DNA from 3 places in the Aliirhizobium cellulosilyticum genome. Region 3 is predicted to be linked to each of the others. Evidence: predicted binding sites of a transcription regulator. Region 3 holds the regulator's gene; each other region holds the start of a gene.

Region 1 (3,097 bases), on a different contig from region 3:
GTCGATCTTGGCGGCGTAAAGGACGCCCTCTTCCGGCTGCGGCGTCAGCGGCAGGTCGTCGGCTTCGAGCTTTTCCATCGCCTCGACCATGGCGCGGGCGCCGACGAGCATGAGCTTGTCATGCAGTTCGCCGGCCGTCATCGCTTGCGTGATCTCAACTTCTCTCGTCAGCGCCATCGGGCCGGTATCAAGTCCCTTTTCCATCTTCATCACGATCATGCCGGTCTTCTCGTCGCCGGCCATGATGGCGCGCTGGATCGGCGCTGCACCGCGCCAGCGCGGCAAGAGCGAAGCGTGGCCATTATAGCAACCGAGCTTCGTGCCTTCGAGGATCGCCACCGGCAGAAGCAGGCCATAGGCCACAACGACCGCGACATCCGCGTCGAAATCGCGAAATGTCTGGCGATCTTCTTCCGCCTTGAAATTCAACGGTGTGAGAACCGGAATACCGAGCAGTTCGGCGGCCTGATGCACCGGCGATTTGGTCAGATCAAGCCCGCGGCGACCGGCCGGGCGCGGCGGTTGGGTGTAAACCGCAACGATCTCGTGGCCGGCCTGCTTGAGGTTCTGCAATGTCGGCACGGAAAAATCCGGCGTGCCCATGAAGATGATGCGAAGTGACATGGGACTTCTCGCGCCTCGCGGACGCGCCTTCCGTTTTCAGTCAGGTAGACCGAGACCTAAACAGCCTTGCCCTTGGCAAGCTTGGTGAACCTCTTGATTACCATGTCACGCTTCAGCCGCGAGATGTGGTCGATGAAAAGCACGCCGTTCAGATGGTCGATCTCATGCTGCAGGCAGGTGGCAAGCAAGCCGTCCGCTTCGAGCATATGTTCCTTGCCGTCGCGCCCGACATATTTCACGCCGATCGTAGCCGGTCGCTCGACCTCGGCATAATAATCCGGGATCGAAAGGCAGCCTTCTTCGTAAACCGAGAGCTCATCCGAAGATTTGACGATCTGCGGGTTGATGAAGACCTGCGGGTTCTTCTCTTCGTCCTCGCGCGACACGTCGATTACGAGCATTTGCTTCGGCACGCCGATCTGGATCGCGGCGAGACCGATGCCCGGCGCGTCATACATGGTTTCGAGCATGTCATCGGCGAGCTTGAGAAGCTCGGCGTTAACGGTTTCGATGGGCGCCGAAACCTGCCTAAGAAGCGGATCGGGAAGGATGATGAGCGGCTTGATTGTCATGCCGCCCCCATAGCGCATCTTTTGCGTCGATGGAACAGGTATGCAGCATGCTTCTTGGCGTATGTTCACGTTTTGATCTTTCGTTGCTAATGCAATCTGCTAGAGTGGCGCCATGAGAGAGATCCTTGCCCATATCCTGCCGCCTGATTTTGTACTACCAATCCTGCTCATAGGAGCAGTTCTCGCCGTTCTGGCGGTCATCATCGCGCTTTTCGCCATCCTTCGCGGCGGCCGCCAACGCGAAGAGATGACGCAGCGCACGATGGATGCGGAAGCGCGCCTGGCCGAACTGGTGCGGATGCAAGGCGAGATGCACGGGCGTGTCGCCGCCATGGCCGAGACGATCACCAGCCGTCAGGCCGAACTCAATCATGCCGTCAACCAGCGGCTCGATGGCATGACCCACAGGCTGGGCTCGACGATTACCGAACAGACCAAATCGACGCATGAAAACCTGCGTAAGCTGCAGGAGCGGCTGGCTGTCATCGATGCGGCACAGAACAATATCCAGACGCTGGCCAAGGATGTCGTTGGTCTGCAGGCGATCCTTTCCAACAAGCAGACGCGCGGAGCATTCGGCCAGGGCCGGATGGAGACGATCGTGGCCGACGGCCTGCCGCACGGGGCTTATTCCTTCCAGTCGCCGCTTTCCAACGGAACGCGACCGGATTGCGTGATCCGTATGCCGAACGGCGCACCGCCGCTGGTGATCGACGCCAAATTCCCGCTCGAAGCGTGGACTGCGTTTCGCGAGGCCGCCTCGCCCGACGCGCGGCGTGCTGCCGCCCAGCAGTTCCGGCGAGATATGGACGTCCATATCAGGGACGTCTCGGAAAAATACCTGATTGCCGGCGAAACACAGGATACCGTGCTTCTTTTCGTGCCGTCGGAATCGATCTTTGCCGAGATCCACGAGCATTTCGATGCGGTGGTGCAGAAGGCTCAGCGCTCCCGCGTGGTGATCGTCTCGCCCTCACTGCTGCTTCTATCGATCCAGGTCATTCAGGCCGTGCTGAGAGACCAGCGAATGCGCGAGCAGGCGCATCTGATTCAGGGCGAGGTCGGCCTGCTGATGGAGGATTTGACGCGGCTAGATGACAGAACGCGCAAGCTGCAGTCGCATTTCCTTGCCGCGGAAAAGGATGTCGAGCAGATACTGACCTCTACCGAGAAACTGACCCGACGTGGCAACCGGATTACTTCGCTGGAGCTGGAAGCACCCGCGAAAGCCGAGCAATCGGCAGATGCACCGCCGCCGAAATCGGTCGAGAGCCGTACAGGTCTTCTGCGGCTTCGGGTAGTTGACGAGGACTAGTGCCGTCGGGCAGTGTCCGCGCATATCAACACGCATGGCAGGGCACTTCATGATCACCGTCTTCGGCTCCATCAATATGGATCTTATCGCCACAACGGCAGAATTGCCCAAGCCGGGCGAGACGGTTCCAGGTCAGACATTCTCGACGGCCGCTGGTGGCAAAGGCGCCAATCAGGCACTCGCGGCACGGCGGGCTGGCAGCCGCGTAAAAATGTCGGGTGCAGTCGGGAGCGATACATTCGCAGACCCGGCACTGGAACTTCTGAAGGCTGCCGGTACGGACCTTTCTTCTGTTCTGAAGGCTCGTGAACCGACGGGGACGGCACTCGTCCTTGTCGGCGGCGATGGCGAGAACATGATTGTCGTCATTCCCGGTGCCAACGGCACGATCACCGCCGATGAGGCCGTCAAGACGGTCGATGCAATGGCCGCGGGCGACATTCTGATGCTGCAGCTCGAAATTCCGCCAGCTGCCGTCGAGGCCGTGTTCAAGGCTGCGCGAGAAAAAGGCGTTACCACTATCCTTAATACCGCACCATTCACGAAAGAGGCGGTCCGGCTGTCCTCTTTGGCAGATATCGTTGTT
Region 2 (3,097 bases), on a different contig from region 3:
CCACGCCAGGTGATGGTAGCCGGCGGATAGTCCGGCATCATCGCGATCGCCTGGATCTGCTCCGGTCGGCGGAACAGGCGAACCGGCCGCCGCCAGTGGCTGGCCCAGCCTTCTTGGACTTCGTCCGCAACGGCTGAAACCCGTTGGACGCTGCGCTCGGGGACATCGGAGGCGAAGGGAGCGACCCGGTAGACCCTTTGGCCGCGATTTGCGAACACATCGATCAATGGCGTGATATCGCTGTTCTCTTCCTCGACAAGCGAGGAAACCTTCTGTTCTTGCGCCAAGGGCTCGGCGGCGACGGCCACCAGCGTCAGCTTCTCGATGCCGAAGCCGGGTTCAATCTTTTCGGTTCGGTCACGGAAGAGCTTGGTCAGCCAGGCGATATCGCGCGCGGGCTTGGCCGTCCCTGCCCGTATCGCCTGGATCGTATTATCGACCTTGTGCACGATCAGATCTGCCCGCCGCGCACCGAGGCCGCGCTTCTCAAGCTCGGCAACGAGCTGTACGACCAGTCTGCCGACATACTTGTTGATCGTCTCGGCGGCGCCAATCGGCTCCTGAAACGATCGCGAGACCTCGATTAGATCCGCTGTGCGTATCGGATCGATGGGCTCATTCATGCGTCCGAACATCTGGTCAAGCCTACGTCCGACCTCCGGCCCGAAGCGCAGCGCCAGTGGCGCCCTTGGCGTATTCGAAAGTTCTCCGATCGATTGGAAGCCGAGGACCCGCAGATCCTGCACCACCTTCTCTGGAAGCCTGAGCAAGGAGATCGGTAACTTTTCTACTGCGCGAACAATCTCGCCGCGCGGTACGATGACGGTATCGCGCCTTATTGCACGCACGCAGGCATGCGCCGCGCCCCAGGTGTCTGCGATTGCGACCCTTGCGGTGAGCTTTCTGGCACGGAACATGTTGACGATGCCGGTGATCATCGGCTGCTCTCCACCCTGAAGATGATCGGCACCTTCCGTATCGAGCACGAGGCCATCGATGCCGTCGACTGCCACGATCGGCGAATAATGGCCAAGCGCCCACAACCCCAGGCGATCCAGCGCCAAGGCATCGGCCGCGTGATCCCCATCAACCAGCATAAGTCCCCGAAAGATCGCCTGAGCTTTCGCGGCCGGCATTCCCACCCTAACACCGATCTGTCGGGCGGCCTTATCGATAGCAGACACCCAGCGCTTAGCACCGCTACTGGCGATGACAGCGATCGGGCGGTCATCCGGAATAGCGGGATCGTCCCGTCTGATCCTGTCCGTGGCCAGATCCGGAAGATAGATGGATACGACCCTTGTCATCACACGCTCCGACGTAAAACTCAGCACACTCGCCCGCACGCGATCTCATCAACTCAAGAAACCATTGAGGCCGTCCGATCCCGGGAACCGGGAGCTCTTGCGACGGAAGCACGCTCACCCGCCATCGCGTGGTGGATGCCGTCGGCTGCCCAAAGTCGTTTGCCTCCGTTTGCCGCCGCCATCGCCGTACTGCCAACGCAAAGGTCCCGGTTCGTTCGGCCACAAGCTGAAGCCGTCTGCTTACGACCATAGGCAGCCTCACCATCTCGCCTACGACGGCGCCGAGCCCGCCATACGACAAGGCCTCCTCCATGTTAGCGGCAACATCTTCTTCCCTGTCGCTCTCCACGAAGATCACCCGCTTCGGATGCAACCCCACTTGCGCCAGCGCCGGAAAAAACAGGTCCGGCCGCGTCAGGCACCAGACCACCGGTCCCTTGGTTCTGGCCGCAATCCCGGCTGCAAATAATGCAGCCGCGGCACCATCCACCGTTCCCGAACCGCCGCCCGCAAATTCGTGCAGAGCCCCGTTGGCCAGTCCGCCACCAGGAAGAATGGCGTCGATCTCCGCGATCCCGAAAGGAAGACAGCCCGCTTTCTTCGCGCCCTCCCCTTCGATGGAAGAGATGCGCTCGCGCAGATCAGCAAGGACTTGAGCACGGACAGCCGACATCGATCGCGGATTCCTTCCGGTTCGCGTTGGTTGAAATTGGACGACATCATGCCGCCAGAACAGTTGATGTTCTGTATCTGTTCCGTTACGGAAGAGGAGTCAAGCGGGAGATAAATAGGAATACAGTCTCATGATTTTAGAGATTCTGCGGATTCCGGTTTCGAATCAGGTGACTACGGTCGGCGGTCGGCCACACGGCAGCCAAAAAGAAAATTTGAGAGGACTACGTCCGCTCCCAGAGTCTGGCAGGGCATACATTTGAAGCCTAATCACTTCCCGGTCTTCGATCTCACCACAACGCTGAAGCAGATAAAGGAGCCAATGATCAAGGTCGAGTGCCGGACATGTGGACGGTCAGACGCGCTCGAGCGGAAGGTCCTTGTCCGCAAGCATGGCGCGGGAATGACTTTTGCCCGGTTGCGGCGGATGGCTGCAATGGGGTGCGATCGTCTGATCAGCGCCGATGGCGATCAATGTCACACGTGTTTTCCCTGCCTCCATTCGCCATTGCTTTCACCCGATCACGATTAAAGGGTTGGTCTACGAGCGGATAAAAGCGTCTGCCCGCTTGCCATGACGCTCATCCGCGCCAGATCCCATTCGATGTAAGGAGTATTGGGATGGCCGAAATCAACGACTGGTTGGATGATCGCATCCAGGAGATCATCAACTCACCTGGGTTTAATGAGAACAAGGCAGAGTTTCGCGATCAGGCGAAAATCCTGATCGTGAGCGGCGAGGCTGAAGGTTTTACGGTCGCCCAAATCAAGGAAGCTTGCGGAGGAGATGTCGAACGATATCTGCTTGATCAGCAAAATGCGATGACCGACGTCGAGCTCCAGCGGAAGATCGACGAAGATCCTTGAGGCGCAACGCCTGCAACGGTTGGTTGCGCCTCTCGCTGCCGGCCTCGAGACCAGCACCTACGGCATGCCGCGGCAATTCTAAGGAGAGCAGTGATGGTCAAACGACTGGGCCGATGCCTGTGCGACAAGGTGACATACAGTGTCGACGGTGAGCCGATACGCGTCGGAATCTGCCATTGCACTGACTGCCGGCAGGAAAGCGGTTCGGCATTCACCTTTTTCGGCATCTGGCCCGCTTCCGCGTTTGAGAC
Region 3 (3,097 bases):
CCGTGCTTTTGGACCGGCCCTCGATAAGTTTGCGAAATGTAGCCTTGTCTGCGCTGATCATCCTCATCTGGACGCCTTCGGAAATTCTGGGGCCAAGTTTCCAGATGTCGTTTGCTGCCACGGTTGCGCTCGTGGCCGGTTATGCGGCCTGGTCGCGACGCCCTGAAACGGAAGAGCGGGAGCGATTTCCCATCCGTCATCCTCTGGTGACATTGGCTGCCGTTGGCTGGCGCTTTATCGCCGGCATTATCGCGACATCGCTGATTGGTAGTCTTGCGACGACGATGTTTTCCGTCGAGCATTTCCATCGCGTCGCCACCTATGGGCTTGCCGCGAACCTGGCTGCCATGCCGATCATCAGCTTCCTGGTGATGCCGGCCGGGCTTGCTGCGATGTTGTTGATGCCCTTCGGCCTCGATGCTCCCTTCATCGGGATCATGGCCTGGAGCCTCGAATGGGTCATCTTGATCGCGAAGCATGTAGCGGGATGGGGCGGGGACATTGTCGTCGGAGAACAGCACCCCTGGTTTTTGCCGCTTGGGGTCTGCGGTTTTCTGCTACTGACGCTCCTCAGGACACGGCTTCGCTATTCGGGCTTACCTTTCCTGTTTACCGCTGCGGCCCTGTTCTGGGTGGGGGTGCAACACGCCCAATCAAGTCTTCTCATCGCTGAAGATGGGAACCTCGTTGCTTATCGAGATGCAGAACGTGCTGCCGCCAACAGGAAACGTCCCTCCGAGTTCGTCTATGGGCAGTGGATGTATGCGCGACAGCTTCCAGTGCTGGCTATGCCGGAGATGTTGGAAAGTGAAATTCTAAAAAATATGCCGGGTTCTTCCAGTGAAAGACTTCCGGAACACGTTCTGATCGAAGCGCAGCGACTGATGAAGGAGGCAGGGAGTGTCAGATTCTCATGTCAGCTCAAGGCCTGGTGCGCATTCATGTCACCGGAAGGTGTTTTGGTCGTTGTTGTTGATGATGGCCGTTATGCCGGAGCGGCTTGCGACGTTGCCGGCCTTGTTATCGCGCCGCGTGCGCGTTTCCATTCCTGTCGGTCTGGTACCCCGATGCTGAGCGGCGCCAGCCTGCGCAAGACAGGGTCAATTGAAATCGATCTTTCCGGGGCGGCGGCAGCCGGAAAATGGAGTGTCACGACAGCAATGGCTGGCACGGTTCGCCCATGGACCATTCATCGCCAATACGACTGGCGACGCAATCTCTATGACCCGTATCTGCCGGAATGGATTTCCAAACCAAAATCGAGTGGCCGTCTTGAGGCGCAGTTTGCTGTCTCAGATCAAGCAGGAACGGATTATCGATCAGAAGCGCCAACTGATGTTGGCAACAATTCCGGTGTCAGTGATAACGGCGAATGAGGCCGACGAGCCTGCCCTGGACCTTGACCCGATCCGGTGGAAAAATTCGTGTCTCGTAAGCCGGGTTTGCCGCTTCCAGCGCAATCGAGCCACCCTTGCGGCGGAAGCGCTTGAGTGTGGCCTCTTCATCATCCACGAGTGCAACGACGATATCGCCCGGATTGGCGGTGTTGCCGTTGCGAATGATGACGGTGTCGCCATCCAGAATTCCGGCCTCGATCATCGAGTCGCCCTTGACTTCAAGCGCATAATGCTCGCCGGATCCCAACATCTCTACGGGGACGGAAATGTCGTGGGTATTATTCTGAATTGCCGAGATCGGTACGCCGGCGGCGATGCGGCCCATGACCGGCACGCTTGCAGACGCGCTGTCATTGGCGGAGACAGGCGGGGCAGCAGGCGTCGCCGGCTTCTTGCCAAGGCTTCCCTCGATCACGCTCGGTGAAAAACCGCGTTTCGGCTGCAGCGTGGGAACATAGGCTTCGGGAAGCTTGATGACCTCGAGTGCGCGCGCTCTGTTGGGGAGACGGCGAATGAAACCGCGCTCTTCAAGTGCCGTGATGAGCCGATGGATGCCCGACTTCGACGCAAGGTCGAGAGCGTCCTTCATTTCATCGAAAGACGGAGGTACGCCCGACTCCTTCATCCGTTCGTGAATGAACAAAAGCAGTTCCTGTTGCTTGCGAGTCAGCATGTGAGGCGCACCTTCAGATTTGAAACAAATGCAGAACGAACACTATATGTTCCATATGTGTTCCGCAAGTCCTTAAATTTTCGTGACAATATAATCAGTTTCTTGGATGCCGAATGACGTTCTCAGTCGGAATCTACTTGCGCTCCCCGGCGGTCTGCCCAATCTACGCCTAGCGGATCAGAAGTCTGGGGGACATGTGTGACTGCTAGGAATATCGATCATCTCGTTTTGCCTGTTGGAAATCTCGGCAAGGCACGCGAGCGGCTGTCGTCTTTGGGTTTCACTGTCGCGCCTGACGGCGTGCATCCCTTCGGTACGGCCAATGCCTGTGTTTTTTTTGAAGACGGTACCTATCTGGAGCCACTGGCTGTTGCGGACAGGCGCAAGGCGGGGGCTCATGCCAAGAAAGGCAATGTCTTTGTCGAGCGCGATCTGGCTTATCGCGGTCGCCGCGGACGTGAAGGCTTGTCGGCCATCGTGGTCTCCAGTGAAGACGCGTCGAACGATCATCGGCATTATGTCGCGGCCGGAATTTCCGGCGGTGAGCCCCTCGAATTCGGCAGAGCTGTAAAGTCTCCGGACGGTGACGAGGTCGAAGCTCGTTTCCAGCTTGCTTTTGCCGCGATGGATGGTGCGGCTGATTTCTTTACTTTCTCCTGCCAGCGGCTGGTATCTTTCCCTCAGGATATGGCTGAATTGCGTATCCATGCCAATTCGGTTGCCGGTTTGAAGGAAGTCATTTTGGCAAGTGATGATCCGCATGCTTCGGTTGCCTTTTTTGACAATGTGCTGCGAGCGCCGGGTATCGAAGTTGAAGGTGGACTGGTGTTCCAGGCTGAAACGGGAGCCGTGCGCGTTCTCAGGCGCGAGCAAATTGCGCATGACTTCGGTCTTCCTATCGAAGGGGTGGCAGCCGGGTTGGTAGGGGAGGCCGTGATCTTTCGCAGTCTTGATCTGGCCGTGACAGAGATCATCCTTGCTGCTAATGACGTCGCATTCATTCGCCGGGATGGTCGCGTTCTCGTGT

Evidence for each region. The regulator LexA, encoded in region 3, represses DNA repair genes until DNA is damaged. The targets are predictions, from matches to a motif close to TGTTCNNNNTGTGTTCNG.
Region 1: a site for LexA is predicted at 1,259-1,276, ahead of GGE33_RS12630 (DNA recombination protein RmuC). Genes of this name have one in related genera too.
Region 2: a site for LexA is predicted at 2,048-2,065, ahead of GGE33_RS27050 (ImuA family protein). Genes of this name have one in related genera too.

What each region holds. Positions count from the first base shown of each region.
Region 1 covers NZ_JACIGW010000002.1:800,341-803,437, forward strand. Annotated here, with positions in the region: gene fmt (methionyl-tRNA formyltransferase) at 1-624, opposite strand, end outside; gene def (peptide deformylase) at 681-1,196, opposite strand; gene GGE33_RS12630 (DNA recombination protein RmuC) at 1,309-2,511, shown strand; gene GGE33_RS12635 (ribokinase) at 2,561-3,097, shown strand, end outside.
Region 2 covers NZ_JACIGW010000019.1:3,902-6,998, forward strand. Annotated here, with positions in the region: gene GGE33_RS27045 (Y-family DNA polymerase) at 1-1,307, opposite strand, end outside; gene GGE33_RS27050 (ImuA family protein) at 1,228-1,980, opposite strand; gene GGE33_RS27775 (hypothetical protein) at 2,335-2,460, opposite strand; gene GGE33_RS27055 (hypothetical protein) at 2,601-2,846, shown strand; partial or broken gene GGE33_RS27060 (GFA family protein) at 2,940-3,097, shown strand, end outside.
Region 3 covers NZ_JACIGW010000001.1:1,209,957-1,213,053, forward strand. Annotated here, with positions in the region: gene GGE33_RS05660 (ComEC/Rec2 family competence protein) at 1-1,376, shown strand, start outside; gene lexA (transcriptional repressor LexA) at 1,357-2,070, opposite strand; gene GGE33_RS05670 (VOC family protein) at 2,269-3,097, shown strand, end outside.